DNA from 4 places in the Acidovorax sp. GW821-FHT10A04 genome. Region 4 is predicted to be linked to each of the others. Evidence: predicted binding sites of a transcription regulator. Region 4 holds the regulator's gene; each other region holds the start of a gene.

Region 1 (3,621 bases), on a different contig from region 4:
CCAGTAGTACAGCCACATGGCGTGTGTGCCCGTGGGGAAGGTCTGGGCGAAGGTGTACTCGCGCTTCTCGCTGGCCATGAGCTTGGCCAGGCCGGCGCCGTTGACGGCGCCCTTGTCGGCCAGCTTCTTGGACAGCGTGATGGCCTGGCCGTTGTGGTTCAGGTTCATCAGCACGGCCATGTCCTTCTTGGGGCCGGCGATGCCCAGGTGCACGCCGTAGACCAGGCCGTAGAGCACGTGGGCGAAGTCCAGCTCGCCGTTGACCAGCTTGTCGCGCACGCCGGCCCAGCTCGCCTCCTTGGTGGGGATGATGGTCACGCCGTACTTCTTGTCGATGCCCAGCACCGAGGCCATCACCACACTGGCGCAATCGGTCAGCGGGATGAAGCCGATCTTCACTTCCTTCTTCTCGGGGGCATCCGAGCCCTGTGCGTGGACGAGGGCGCGCAGGGCGGGGCTCACGCCCACGGCACCCACGGTGGCGGCCTGCAGCACGGTGCGGCGGTTGAGACTGGTTTTGAGCAGATCGGTCATGGTGCTTCCCTGGTGGCTTGAAAAACAAAAAAGGCGTCCCCCTCGGCGCATGGGCTGCTGCAACTTCCAAAAGAAAGTCACGCAGCGCCAAGCGCGGGTGGGGACGCCTCTGTCCGGTGGCGAGGGGTACCCGCCCGCCATTGGATGGATACCGCTCATCGAAGACCTCCGTTGGTCTTGTCCAGGTAATGCAAACCCTGTGCCAACCTGTTCAACAACCTGTCAGATCAGTTTTTGATAGCAACATGTTCAATCGACAAGCGGAGATTGGCCACATGCACCACGACAAGGCGCCGGCCTTGCACCGTGTTCGACTGCACAGGTGTTGTGCGCTGCACCATCGCGGGCCGTGGTGGGCAGGGCGGGGGGCGGGAGTGGTGCGCCGCGTGTGCTGGCGGCGCTGCATGCTGGCCCTGCGGCGTGCGCCGCCGGGGTCTGTCAGCTCAGGAGATCGGCCACGTCGAGCATGCGCTGGGCGACGTCGACCAGCTTGAGGCCCTTGTCCATGGCCGTCTTGCGCAGCTTCTCGTATGCGGCCTGCTCGGTCAGGCCCTGGCGCTCCATCAGCAGGCCCTTGGCGCGGTCGATGGTCTTGCGGTCCTTGAGCTCGGTCTTGGCGTCGGCCAGTTCGGCGCGCAGCGCCTGCTCGTGCTGGAAGCGCGCCATCGCCACGTCCAGGATGGGCCGGATGCGCTGGGGCGACAGGCCGGCCACGATGTAGGCCGACACACCGGCAGCCACGGCCGCCTTCACGTGCGAGGTGTCCTCGTCATTGGTGAACATGACGATGGGGCGGCGCTCGTCGCGTGTGGCCATGACCACATGCTCCAGCGCATCGCGTGCCTCGCTTTCGGCGTCCACGATGATGAGGTCGGGCTGCAACTGGGCCAGGCGCTCGCTCAGGTACACGTCGGACGGCAGCGTGGCCACCAGGTTGAAGTTGTTTTCCAGCAGGCCGATGCGCAGCGCCCGCGAGCGCTCTGCCTGCAGCAGGGCGTGCTCGTCGTTGGGGTCGGTGACCGCCAGATCGGGGGCGACCACCACTATGCGCAAGGCCTCGTTCATGCTGTCAGCATAGCAAGATTTACGCCATAAATTGGTGCGCCGGGCTGGTGCAGGCAGGGGTCTACCCTGGTTTTGGCAGGTCCATGGCGGCGAGGGCCTGAAACTTGCTAATAGAGTGAGTATTGGGAGGGCATACCCGATAGCGCCTCTTTGCGGCGTCGCATATACATCCGGTCACATTGACATACTGATATGGAGCTTCCTGCATGAACCTGCCCATCGACCGGCGCCGATTTTCGGCCAGCCTGGCCTTGACCGCTGTGGCCGCCACCGCCTTGTTGGCGGGTTGCGGCAAAGTGCCCGACACCATCAAGATCGGGGTCGCCCAACCCCTGAGCGGCCCCCTGGCCGCTTTGGGGCAGGACCTGCTCAACGGCGTGAACCTGGCCGTGGCCGAGCTTAACAAGGGCGGCTACACCGTGGACGGCAAGCGCGTGAAGCTGGAGGTCGTGCCCGTGGACGACCGGGCCGACGCCGCCACCGGCAAGACCGTGGCCCAGCAACTGGTGGATGCCGGCGTGGTGGCGGTCATCGGCCACCTGAATTCGGGCGTGAGCATCGAGACCGCCCCCATCTACGCGGCCAAGGACATCCCGCAGATCGCCATCTCCACCAACCCCAAGTTCACGCAGCTGGGCTTTCCCACCACCTTCCGCATGGTGGCCAACGACACCCTGCAGGCGCGCGCCATCGGCTCGTTCGCTGCCACCCAGCTGGGCGCCAGCCGCTATGCCGCGCTCGACGACGGCACCCCTTACGGCAAGGGCCTGGCCGACGGTGCGGCCGAGCAGCTCAAGGCCGAGAAGAAAGAAGTCGTGGTGCGCAAGTCCTTCGACGACAAGACCACGGCCTTCGATGCGCTGGCCGGCGAGCTCAAGGCCGCCCGGGTCGAGGTGATCGTCTCCACGCTCAACGACTTCCAGGCCATTGCCCTGCTCGAGGCCCTCAAGAAAGTCGATCACACCAAGGTGCGCCTGCTGGGCGGTGACACCATCAAGACCACCGACATGGCCAAGGGCGTCGGCATCGTGGAAGGCATCTATGCCACCTCACCCGTGCTGGAGGCCAAGGAGTTCACCACCGGCAAGCCCTTCCTCGAGAAGTACGTGGCCGAGTTCAAGAAGGCCCCGGCCTATGGGGGCCACTACAGCTACGACAGCACCTATGTGCTGTCCGCTGCGATCCAGAAGGCCAAGTCTGCGGACCCCAAGGCCATCACCAAGGCCATGCACAGCATCAACGGCTATGCGCCGGTGATCGGCACCATGACCTGGGACGACAAGGGCGAGCAGCGCTATGGCGCCGTGGGCGTGTACGAGCTGCGCGGCGGCGGGTGGGAGCTGCGCATGCGCTCGGACCGCTGGTAAGAACGCCAGACCGGCAGGCCTCTGGCTGGTTTACAGTCGGTGCACTTCCCCTGTGCCGCCCATGCTGGAGCCCTGTCTGAACCCCATCGTCTATTGGATCACCGGCCTGCCCGCCGCCGGCAAGACCACCCTGGCCACCGCGTTGGCCGGTGCCATCAACCAGGCTGGTGGCCGGGCAGGCGTGCTCGATGGCGACGAGCTGCGCAAGGGCCTGTGCTCCGACCTGGGGCTGTCGGCCGCCGATCGGGCCGAGAACATCCGGCGCGCCGGCGAAGTGGCGCGCTTGATGGCCCACAACGGCCTGACCGTGGTGTGCGCCTTTGTCTCCCCTTTCGAGGCCGACCGCCAGCGGGTGCGCGCCCTGTTCGCCCCCGGCGAGTTCCATGAGATCCACCTGAGCACGCCCGTGGAGGAATGTGCCCGCCGCGACCCCAAGGGCCTGTACGCGCGCGCCCGGGCCGGGCTGATCACCGGCCTGACCGGCTGGGACGGCGCCTACGAGGTGCCCCGTGCCCCCGAGTCGCGCTACGACACCCAGACCACCACGGTGGCCGCCATGGTGCAGCAGCTGCTGGCGGCGCGCACGCAGCGGCGCTGAGCCTGCTTGCGCGTGGTCGCCGCGGCCCCGCAGGCCCAAGGCTGGGCGCGGCGTTGC
Region 2 (3,621 bases), on a different contig from region 4:
CCGCGCCACCCATTCCTCGAGCACAAGGCGGTCCAAGTAGTCCTTCTCGGCGGCCAGCTCCACCGACGGGGTCTTGAGCGCCACCTGCTGGCCCGTGGCGTCGTCCACGGCCAGGTGCACGTGGCTGCGCGAACTCGCATGCAGCTCACGCACGATGGTGTAGCCCTCGAACTGCATGCGCGGCGCCAGCGGCGGCGGCAAGGCCAGCCCCTCGCGCGCAGCCGGCAGGCTGGCCAGGGCCCGGTTCTCGGGCAGCGCATCGATGCGCAGCAACTGCAGTGTCAGGTCATCGGTGGCGCCGCGCGCCCGGGCAGCGGCCACCAGCGCCCGCGCGGCCGCGTCCAGGTCGCCCGCAGCGTGCGCGATGGCAGCCTGCACGGCCGCCACATCCAGGTGCGTGTACGCCCCGTCGGTGGCCAGCAGGTAGACATCGCCCACCTCGGCCGGCAGGCTGCGGTAGTCGATCTCCACATTCGGGCCCATGCCCAGGGCCCGGCCCAGGAAGGACTCGACCGAGGACAGGTGCACACGGTGGTCCTCGGTCAGTTGCTCCAGGGAAGTGGCGTGCACGCGGTAGATGCGCGCATCGCCCACGTGCAGCAGGTGCACCTCGCGGCCCTTGAGGATCAAGGCGCTGAAGGTGGTGACGTAGCCGCGGTCCTTGTCGAAGCGCGCATGGCTGCGCATGGTCTGCGCGTGCAGCCAGGCATTGGTGGCGCCCAGCACGCGCTGGGCCGAGCGGCGCACCGACCAGGCCTCGGAGGTGGCGTAGTAGTCGTCCAGGAAGCCACGCACCGCTGCCGCGCTGGCCTCCTGGCTCACCGCGCTGGAGCCTATGCCGTCGGCCAGCGCCACCACGATGCCCTTGGTGCCGCGCTGCGGCCCCACGGGCAGCATGGCGCCATGGAAGTCCTGGTTGACCCCCTTGTGACCGGCCTCGGAATGCTGGCCGAGTGTGATGTTCAAGCTGTTGCGGTCACTCATAGGAAGGGCGGGCAGGAAGGCGAGGATGAATGGATCTCCACGATGGCGCGTGCCCTGATTTGGGATGGGATGCTAGGCGCAAAGCGCAGCCATAGCCCGTGCTATGGCGAGCATTTGCTTACGCCGAGACCGCCCAAAGCAGGGTACGCGGCGCGTGAGGGACCCGTTCAGCCTCGTCTTTAGGCGATCTTGCGCTTGGGGGCGGTCTTGTAGTGCGTGGAGTACAGCATCGCGCCCACGAAGGTCAGGCCGCCCACCAGGTTGCCGATCACGGTGGGGATTTCATTCCAGACCAGGTAGTCCATGACCGTGAAGTTGCCACCCAGCAGCAGGCCCGAGGGGAACAGGAACATGTTGACGATGCTGTGCTCGAAGCCCATGTAGAAGAACAGGGCGATGGGAATCCACATGCCGATGGCCTTGCCCGACACCGAGGTCGACATCATGGCCGCCACCACGCCGGTGGACACCATCCAGTTGCACATCACGCCGCGGATGAACAGGGTCAGCATGCCGGCGGCGCCGTGTGCGGAGTAACCCACCGTGCGGCCCTCGCCGATGTGGCCGATCTTCACGCCGACGGCGTTGGGCGCCTCGCTGAATCCGAAGGTGAAGATGATGGCCATGAACACCGCCACCATGAAGGCCCCCGCGAAGTTGCCGCAGAACACCAGCGTCCAGTTGCGAAAGACGCCACCCCAGGTGGCGCCAGGGCGCTTGTCGAGCACGGCCAGCGGGGCCAGGGTGAAGACACCGGTCAGCAGGTCATACCCCAGCAGGTACAGCAGGATGAAGCAGCCCGGAAAGAGCAGCGCGCCCAGCAGCGCGTTGCCGGTGTTCACCGTGACGGTGACGGCGAAGGCGGCGCCCAGTGCCAGCATGGCACCGGCCATGAAGGAGCGGATCAGCGTGTCGCGGGTGGACATCAGGAGCTTGGATTCACCGGAATCGACCATCTTGGTCACGAACTCGGCGGGGGCGAGGTAGGCCATTGAAATTCCTTTGGGACGGGAAGACTGACATGCGCCCCAGGGGTCCACCCAGGGAAGCGCGCAAGAAAAGGAGGAAAAGAAAACGGCGTCCGCTGCGCCCCCCATGCAGATGGGGAACGCAATGGACGCCGTTATCCTCGGATGCGCGATTCCTGGACCTGCGGGTGAACCGCAGGCGGTGGATGGCAGGCCGCCGTTAGCCCGCCATCCAATGCACTCCATGCAATTTCCGTACCCTCATTGGGGCCGTTCAGGGTGGCTTGCGTCCCGCATTCCGTGCATGCGCGGCGCCTGCGGAGCAGGAATGGCTTCACGGCGGTGCAGTCAAGCACCACCATGGATCAGCTGGATTTGTCGCCCTTGCGGTCGGGGTGGGCGAAAGCCAGGTCCGGCAGGGACAGCGTGGCCTCGGCCACATCGAGCAGGCGGCGGTTCTGGTCCATCGAGGTCTTTTGCAGCACGCGGAAGGCGACTTCCTCGTTCATGCCCAGGCGGGCCATCAGCACGCCCTTGGCGCGCTCGATCACCTTGCGCTCGTTGAGCGTGCGGCGCGCCGCTTCGAGCTCGGCTTCCATGCTGGCCATGCGCGCCGACTGGGCCTGCAGCAGCTCCAGCAGCGATGCCGATTCGGCCCCCTGCGCTCCCGCTGCCGACTGCTCCACCGCCGTCGGCGCGATGGCGATGTCGAAGAAGCGGTCCACCGCGTGCGTGCGCTGCGGCGGGTTGTCGCGCAGGCCGCGCAACAGGCCCTTGGAGTCCTGCAGGTCCTGCTGGGCCTGCACGATGTGCGCGGCGCAGTCCTCGCGCAGGCGCTGCACCAGGTCCACCTGCAACTGCCACAGGGCCGTGATGCGCTCGGTGCACACATCGAACCAGGCGTCGCTGAGGTTGCTGTCCAGCGCCGCACCCGGCCGCACCACGCACAGCGTGCGCCGCAGCCGCTCCAGCTGGGCCATGCCGGGGGCCAGTTGCTGCTGCTCCCAGCGGGTGCGCAGCGCCACATCGGCAAACTCGGCAAAGGCGCGCAGGCTGCGCTCCTGGGCATCGATCAGGTGCAGCACGCGCTGCTGGTGGGCGTCGCTGCCCTGGCCCGAGGCGAACAGCAGCGCGCCCATGGCCCGCTCCTGCCCCGCCTCTTCCTGCGCCTGTACCAGGTGCACCAGGGCCACGAGCTGGCGCGAGACGCTGGGCAGCCCGGCCGCATCGGCCACGTGGAAGACCAGCTCGACCAGCCCGGCGATCAGGTGGCTGAACGCGGCAATCGAATCGTGGGCGGTCATCGCCTGCTTGTCGATCTGGCTGCGCAAGGCGGGTAGCGCATCGAGGCCCAGCAGCGCCCAGGCCATCAGCGACAGGGCCTTGGCTGTGGCGCCCTGCGCAGGCTCGACATGCTGGGCGAATTCTCCGCGCAGCTGGGCCTCCAGCGCCACGACCTCCTGCACGATGCGACCCCGCAGGTCGGCAAAACGCTGGGCCTTGGAGGCCAGGTAGACGCCCGAAGCGCCGCGCTCGCGCTGCAGCCCCTCGATCAGTTGCCCGACCACGTCGACCAGCGCGGCCCGGCTGGCAAGGTGGCGCACCGCATCGATCTCGAGCTGGCGCGAGCGCAGCACGAGGCTGGAAACGGACAGGGGCGCGGCGGCCA
Region 3 (3,621 bases), on a different contig from region 4:
GAAGGCGATGAACACGTACTCGGGGATGGTGATCAGGGCACCGAAGGTTTCCTGGGTCACGCCCTTGAGGAAGATCTTGTCCAGGCCGCCGAAGAACTTGCCCTCACCCGAGAACGCCAGGCTGTAGCCATAGATGGCCCACAGCAGCGAAATCAGCGAGAAGACCACGAAGACCTGCATCAGCACGGACAGCATGTTCTTGGAACGGCCCAGGCCGCCGTAGAACAGGGCCAGGCCGGGAATGGTCATCAGGATGACCAGCAGCGTGGAGGTCAGCATCCAGGCGGTATCGCCGGAGTCGACCTTGGGTACGGGGGCTGCAGCTGCAGCGGGAGCGGCCTCGGAGGCGGCGGCTGCAGGAGCAGGTGCCGCCGCAGCGGGGGCGGCAGCAACGGGTGCGGCGGCAGCCGGCGCGGACGCCGCAGCGTCGGCGGCAGGCGCCTGGGCCAGCGACAGTCCACCGACGGACAGCAGGCTCAGCCCCAGAATGCAGGAAGCAAGCAGTTTTTTCATGGCTCTTTTCTCTTGTGTGTGATGCGGCGTACCCTTTAGAGGGCTTCCTTGCCGGTTTCGCCGGTGCGGATGCGCACCACCTGCTCGAGGTGCGTCACGAAAATCTTGCCGTCGCCGATCTTGCCGGTGCGGGCAGCGGCCTCGATGGCCTCGATCACGCGATCCACCAGCTCGTCCGCCACGGCGGCTTCGATCTTGACCTTGGGCAGGAAGTCGACCACGTACTCTGCGCCGCGGTACAACTCCGTGTGGCCCTTCTGGCGTCCGAAACCCTTGACTTCGGTCACCGTAATCCCCTGGACCCCGATGTCCGACAGGGCTTCACGCACCTCGTCGAGCTTGAAGGGTTTGATGATGGCTGTCACCATTTTCATTTTTGGTTCCTCCGGGAAGGGGCGCACCATGCGCCCCTCAAAGATTTACAGGGTTTTGGTCAGCGTGACGATCACGCGCGACTTGTTGACGGGACCGAAGTAGTCCTTCTTGGTGGCGCCCACCACGGCAGCACCCAGCGACAGGCCCGAACCGAAGTCATAGGCCCCGCCGACGCTGTAGTCCAGGTAGTTGGGGGCAGCGATGTCGCCACCGAAGCGTGTGTAGCCCACCGAGGCCTTGGCGGTGATCTTGGGCGCCACTTCCTGGGAGAACGCCAGGTTCAGGTAGCCGGTGTTGCGGCCCTTGAAGCCCGGACCGGCGTAGGCGAAGTAATCCTTGGACAGGGTGTGCGAGTACTTGGCCGTCACGGGGCCGAAGGTGGCGGCGCCATAGACTTCGGTGGTGTTGCCGTTGCTGTTGCCGGGGTAGATGTAGGTCAGGAGGCCCACGTCCAGGTCGACGGAGCCGGCCTTGAACTTGTAGCCGCCGTAGATGTCGGACTCGATGGAGTTGCCCGAGAGCCAGTCGACGCTGGAGTTCCAGTTGCCGACATAGAAACCGGATTCGCCGAAAGCGTAGTCGAAGCCACCCTGGATGGCGGGCTTGACCGCCTTGACCTTGGAGGCATCCTGGTCCTGGCCACGGAACTTGTAGTTGGTGGTCAGGCTGACGTTGCCCGTCAGCTGGGCGCTGGCCAGCAGAGGCAGGGTTGCGACAAGGGCAGCGCCCAGGAACTTGATGGATGCGCGGGTCATGTTTCCTCCGGTTGGACAAAGTAGGGACAAGCGCTTTAAGCATGGACCGTGCCATGCGCCATCGACACGCAATTCGCCCGGGGCCGGGACAGATGGGGATTCCCTATTAAAGTGAGGGTTGAGGGGATTGCTAACACGCACCACCATGGTGCGATCGTGAAACATTTCACGCCAGCGCACCATAAAACGCACCCATCTGGGGAGAAAGTCGTCCATGAGTCTTGCTTTGGTGCAAAGCCGCGCCCTTCTGGGGCTGCAGGCACCGGCCGTCACCGTTGAAGTGCACCTGGCCAATGGCCTGCCCAGTTTCACCCTGGTGGGACTGGCCGAGGTGGAGGTCAAGGAGGCCCGCGAGCGCGTGCGCTCGGCGTTGCAGAACGCCGGGCTGGAGTTCCCCCACAACAAGCGCATCACGGTGAACCTGGCGCCGGCCGACCTGCCCAAGGATTCGGGCCGCTTTGACCTGCCCATCGCCCTGGGCATCCTCGCCGCCAGCGGGCAGATCGACGGCAGCCGTCTGGCGGGCCATGAATTCGCGGGCGAACTCTCGCTGTCGGGCGAACTGCGTCCCGTGCGTGGCGCGCTGGCCACCAGCCTGGCGCTGCAAACCCAGCAGATCAGCGCCCAGTTGGTGCTGCCGCCGGGCAGTGCCGAAGAGGCCGCCCTGGTGCCCGATGCCCAGGTGGTGCGTGCGCGCCACCTGCTGGATGTGGTGCGCGCCTTCCTGCCACCCGGCACGCCGCCGCCCGAAGGGGACGGCGATGGTTTCACGCGCCTGCAGCCCACGCCCATGGTCACCGGGCTGCAGGGCCCCGACATGGCCGACGTGAAAGGCCAGGCCATGGCCAAGCGCGCGCTGGAGATCGCAGCGGCTGGCGGCCACAGCGCCCTCATGGCCGGGCCGCCCGGCTCGGGCAAGTCCATGCTCGCACAGCGCTTTGCCGGCCTGCTGCCGCCCATGACGGTGCAGGAGGCACTGGAGAGCGCCGCCATCTCCAGCCTGGCCGGCCGCTTCAGCCCCGAACGCTGGGGACTGCGACCCACGGGGCAACCCCATCACACGGCCAGTGCCGTGGCGCTGGTGGGGGGAGGTTCGCCGCCACGGCCTGGCGAGATCTCGCTGGCGCACCATGGCGTGCTTTTTCTCGATGAATTTCCCGAGTTCACCCGGGCTGCGCTTGAGGCGCTGCGCGAACCCCTGGAAACCGGCCACATCACCATTTCGCGTGCCGCACAACGGGCCGATTTCCCTGCCCGCTTCCAGATGATCGCGGCCATGAATCCATGCCCCTGCGGATTCCTTGGCTCCACCCAACGCGCCTGCCGCTGCACACCCGACCAGATTGCGCGCTACCAGGGCAAGCTCAGCGGACCCCTGCTGGACCGCATCGACCTGCATGTGGAGGTGCCCGCCGTGCCTTCGGAGCAGCTGCTCAAGGCGCCGCCCGGCGAATCCAGCGCCACCATCCGCGAGCGCGTGGTGCAGGCGCGGGCCCGGGCCCTGGCGCGCCAGGGCAGGACCAACCAGGCGCTGCAGGGCCAGGAGATCGACGAACACCTGCACCTGGACGATGCCGCCGCCAAGTTCCTCAACACGGCGGCCGCGCGCCTGGGCTGGTCGGCGCGCAGCACGCACCGCGCGCTCAAGGTGGCGCGCACCATTGCCGACCTGGCCGGTGCCGAGGCCACCGCCGTCGGCCATGTCGCCGAAGCCGTTCAATACCGCCGCGTACTGCGCAGTCCGGCTTGAACGCTATAGTTTCGCCACCTCCAGCAGCATCACCCCCATGGCCAGCGCTTCCTCCCCCACCCTCGCACCCACCGCCACCGACGTGGTCGACAACAGCTACCTGCGCACCCTGGTGGGCTACAACGCGCGCCGGGCGTCGCTGTCCATCATCGAGGTGTTCATGGAGCGCATGGCGGTCTATGGGCTCAAGGTGGTGGATTTCTCGGTGCTCTCGCTGGTGGCGCACAA
Region 4 (3,621 bases):
GACGTGTTCACCGTGGATGCCAAGCCGCGCGGCAGCACCAATGCCGCAGGCGATGCCCCGGCACCCGGCGGCCGCGTGCGCGCCATCCTGTCGCCCAAGGAAACTCCGGCCAGCGCCGCTGCCCCTGCCACCCCGGCACCGGGCACGACCCTGCGCCCCAGCAACAGCCTGAGCGGCGGCGCCAAGTGAGCGGGCCTGACGTGAGCACCGTCGCCGGCTCACCGGCGGAAAGCCGGCTGGAGGTGCACCACCTCGAAAAGTCCTACGGCAGCCGCAAGGTCGTCAAGGATGTGTCGCTGGTCGTGCAAAAGGGCGAGGTCGTGGGGCTCCTGGGCCCCAATGGCGCGGGCAAGACCACCTCGTTCTACATGATCGTGGGCCTGGTGCGCAGCGATGCCGGCGACATCCGCATCGATGGCCACTCGGTGGCCCACATGCCCATCCACCGGCGCTCGCGCCTGGGCCTGTCCTACCTGCCGCAGGAAGCCTCGATCTTCCGCAAGCTCACGGTCGAAGAAAACGTGCGTGCCGTGCTCGAACTGCAGCGTGGCGAGGATGGCCAGCCGCTGCCGCGCGCGGCCATCGAGGAGCGCCTCACGGCCCTGCTCACGGAGTTGCGCGTGGAGCATCTGCGCGCCTCGCCTGCGCTGGCCCTGTCCGGCGGTGAGCGCCGCCGCGTGGAGATCGCCCGCGCGCTGGCCACGCAGCCACGCTTCATCCTGCTGGACGAACCGTTTGCCGGCATCGACCCCATCGCGGTGATCGAGATCCAGCGCATCATCGGTTTTCTCAAGGCACGTGGCATCGGCGTGCTCATCACCGACCACAACGTGCGCGAGACGCTGGGCATCTGCGACCACGCCTTCATCATCAGCGACGGCCACGTGCTGGCCCAGGGAACCCCGTCCGAAATCGTCGACAACGCCGAAGTGCGCCGGGTGTACCTGGGTGAACACTTCCGCATGTAGCAGACCGATGGACCGCACGTTCGCCATGCACCTGCCTTCGCGGCAGCCCACCGGGGCTGTGCGATGAAGCCCGGCCTGTCCCTGCGCGTATCGCAGCACCTGGCGCTCACGCCCCAGCTGCAGCAGTCCATCCGCTTGCTGCAGCTGTCCACGCTGGAGCTGGGCCAGGAGGTCGAGCAGATGCTCGACGAAAACCCCTTTCTCGAGCGCAATGCCGACGAGGCGCCGCGCGAAGAATTCGGCGTGGACACGGCCGATGCGCCCGTGCAGCCGGACGACTACAGCGCTGACGACGCGGTCTATTCCAACGCACCGGGTTCCAGCACGCCGAGCGAGTCGGTCCCCGATGCACCCCAGAGTGACGCGGAACTGGGCAGCAGCGCCAGCGACGAGCCTGACTGGAGCGGCGATGGCACCGTGGACGTGTCCCCCAACGATGCCGAGTGGGGTGGCGATGCGCCGGCCCGCAACCGCAACGATGCCGAGGGCGACGAGGCCGACGCCACCGAGCTGGCCCGCACCCACGAATCGCTAACCGCCTTCCTGCACCGCCAGGCCCTGTCGCTGCGTCTTTCCGAGGTGGACCGCGCGGCGCTGCGCTTCCTGATCGAATCGCTCAACGACGATGGCTACCTCGAGGAGCCGCTGGAAGAGCTGGCCATCGCCCTGGCCGGCCCGGACGACCTGGAGCAGATCGAGGAGCTGGTGCACCGCTTCACCGTGGCGCTGCGCCTGCTGCAGAGCCTGGAGCCCGTGGGCGTGGGTGCACGTGGCCTCGGTGAATGCCTCACGCTGCAGCTCACGGCCCTGGCGGCCGACGAAGACAGCGATGCCGACCCCGACACCGTGCAGACCGCGCTGCGCGTGTGCCAGCAGCCGCTGGAGATGCTGGCGCGCCGCGACATCCGCCGCCTCACGCAACTGTGCGGCGACGGCGAGGAGCGCACGCGCGCCGCCATGGCCCTGATCGCGCGGCTGGAGCCGCGCCCGGGACGCAAGTTCGTCGATGTGGAGCGCAACATCATCGTGCCCGACGTCATCGTGCGCAAGGCTGGGCGCGCCAATGGCCGCGACGGTCAGCACAACTTCATCGTGGCGCTGAACCCCGACGTGATGCCGCGCCTGCGCGTGCACGACATCTATGCCGGCGCCCTGCGTGGCCACAAGGGCGGCGAGGGCCACCAGGCCATGCAGCAGCGGCTGCAGGAGGCGCGCTGGTTCATCAAGAACATCCAGCAGCGCTTCGACACCATCCTGCGCGTCTCGCGCGCCATCGTCGAGCGGCAAAAGAGCTTCTTCACCCATGGCGAACTGGCCATGCGCCCGCTGGTGCTGCGCGACATCGCCGACGAGCTGGGCCTGCACGAGTCCACCATCAGCCGCGTGACCACGGCCAAGTACATGGCCACGCCCATCGGCACCTACGAGCTCAAGTACTTCTTCGGTTCGGGCCTGGGCACCGAGACCGGCGGCAATGCATCGAGCACGGCCGTGCGTGCCCTCATCAAGCAGTTCGTCGCGGCCGAAAGCCCGGCCAAGCCGCTGTCGGACAGCCAGATCGCCGAGATGCTCAAGGAGCAGGGCATCGAGTGCGCGCGCCGCACCGTGGCCAAGTACCGCGAGGCGCTCAAGATCGCGCCGGCCAACCTGCGCAAGGCGCTCTGATCAGGTCCCATGGCGGAAAGCCCGGCTGGAGATGCTGACGGCATTGCCGTCCGGGTCCTTGGCGTTGGCGAACGCATAGCCGTTGGCCTGGTGCGTGGGGCCGAAGGCCAGGTCCTGCGCCAGCGCATGGGCCTTGAAGGCTTCCACGTCAGGCACATGAAAGCACAGCTTCACCCCCGCCTGGCCCAGCTTCACGCTCTTGGCCGCCTGGTGGATGAGGATGCTGGCGCCACCCTGGGGGGCATTCAGTTCGATCAATCCTTCCACCACCTCGCCCGTGGTTTCCAGGCCGAAATGCGTGCGGTAGAAGGCCGCAGTGCGCTGCATGTCGCGTGCGTAGAGCATCACGGTGCCGAGGATGGGCGGCACGGAAGAAGAGGCCGCCACCATCAGGGCGCTTTCGTGGCCGGTGCGCGACGCAGCGAGCGCAGCAGCTCCAGCGCCTGGGCCGTAGGCTCCTGCGGAGCGCCGTTGACAAGCACCGTGAAGGTCACGCGCAGCTCGTTCATGCCCAGCACGCCCTGGGTCAGGTGCTTGTAGCCGTCCGGCTCGGGGGCGCGGTCGGTGGCCGAGAAGTAGTAGCCCACCTTGCCCGCGGCACCCAGGTCTTTGAGGGGCAGGTCGCTCTCGACGGCCTTGGGCTGGGCCCGGGTGGCACCGGCCTGGACCAGCCCCCGCAACTCGTCGGCGGTGGGGGGCCTGGGCGCGCTGCCCACAGGCCAGATGGGCGTGATGAGCATCTGCAAGGCCTTGGCATCAGGGCCGCTGATGGCCACCGAGGGCGGCAACTCCCCGTGCGGGCGGCGGACCTGGGCGCGCCATTGCGCGGGCAGGTCGATCACCAGATCGTCGCGGCCGGGCAGGGCAACGCGCAGTTCTTCGGAGAGAACCGGCAGGCACAGGAAAAAGGCAATCGAAGCGAGGGCAGTGCGGAGCATGAAGTGGAAGAGGGGGGTTATGGGCGTTTGGCAAAGACGGCGTCGTAGGA

Evidence for each region. Region 4 encodes sigma-54, which starts transcription at its own class of promoters, with help from an activator protein. Its sites were predicted from a motif close to TGGCANGNAANCTGCTTT; they were not measured.
Region 1: AC07PF_RS31655 (ANTAR domain-containing response regulator) is a predicted target of sigma-54. The motif match lies at 1,609-1,626, and genes of this name have one in related genera.
Region 2: AC07PF_RS31535 (formate/nitrite transporter family protein) is a predicted target of sigma-54. The motif match lies at 2,196-2,213, and genes of this name have one in related genera.
Region 3: AC07PF_RS28105 (TorF family putative porin) is a predicted target of sigma-54. The motif match lies at 1,680-1,697, and genes of this name have one in related genera.

The regions. Positions count from the first base shown of each region.
Region 1 is NZ_JBWKNZ010000023.1:52,554-56,174, reverse strand. It holds gene AC07PF_RS31660 (CmpA/NrtA family ABC transporter substrate-binding protein) at 1-534, opposite strand, end outside; gene AC07PF_RS31655 (ANTAR domain-containing response regulator) at 973-1,599, opposite strand; gene AC07PF_RS31650 (branched-chain amino acid ABC transporter substrate-binding protein) at 1,806-2,966, shown strand; gene cysC (adenylyl-sulfate kinase) at 3,028-3,564, shown strand.
Region 2 is NZ_JBWKNZ010000023.1:22,605-26,225, forward strand. It holds gene AC07PF_RS31530 (bifunctional protein-serine/threonine kinase/phosphatase) at 1-984, opposite strand, end outside; gene AC07PF_RS31535 (formate/nitrite transporter family protein) at 1,164-1,976, opposite strand; gene AC07PF_RS31540 (nitrate regulatory protein) at 2,318-3,621, opposite strand, start outside.
Region 3 is NZ_JBWKNZ010000017.1:125,263-128,883, forward strand. It holds gene AC07PF_RS28095 (ammonium transporter) at 1-513, opposite strand, end outside; gene glnK (P-II family nitrogen regulator) at 549-887, opposite strand; gene AC07PF_RS28105 (TorF family putative porin) at 933-1,643, opposite strand; gene AC07PF_RS28110 (YifB family Mg chelatase-like AAA ATPase) at 1,858-3,393, shown strand; gene AC07PF_RS28115 (MarR family winged helix-turn-helix transcriptional regulator) at 3,431-3,621, shown strand, end outside.
Region 4 is NZ_JBWKNZ010000008.1:31,907-35,527, forward strand. It holds gene lptA (lipopolysaccharide transport periplasmic protein LptA) at 1-189, shown strand, start outside; gene lptB (LPS export ABC transporter ATP-binding protein) at 186-968, shown strand; gene AC07PF_RS17605 (RNA polymerase factor sigma-54) at 1,032-2,633, shown strand; gene AC07PF_RS17610 (VOC family protein) at 2,634-3,023, opposite strand; gene AC07PF_RS17615 (hypothetical protein) at 3,023-3,571, opposite strand; gene AC07PF_RS17620 (hypothetical protein) at 3,589-3,621, opposite strand, start outside.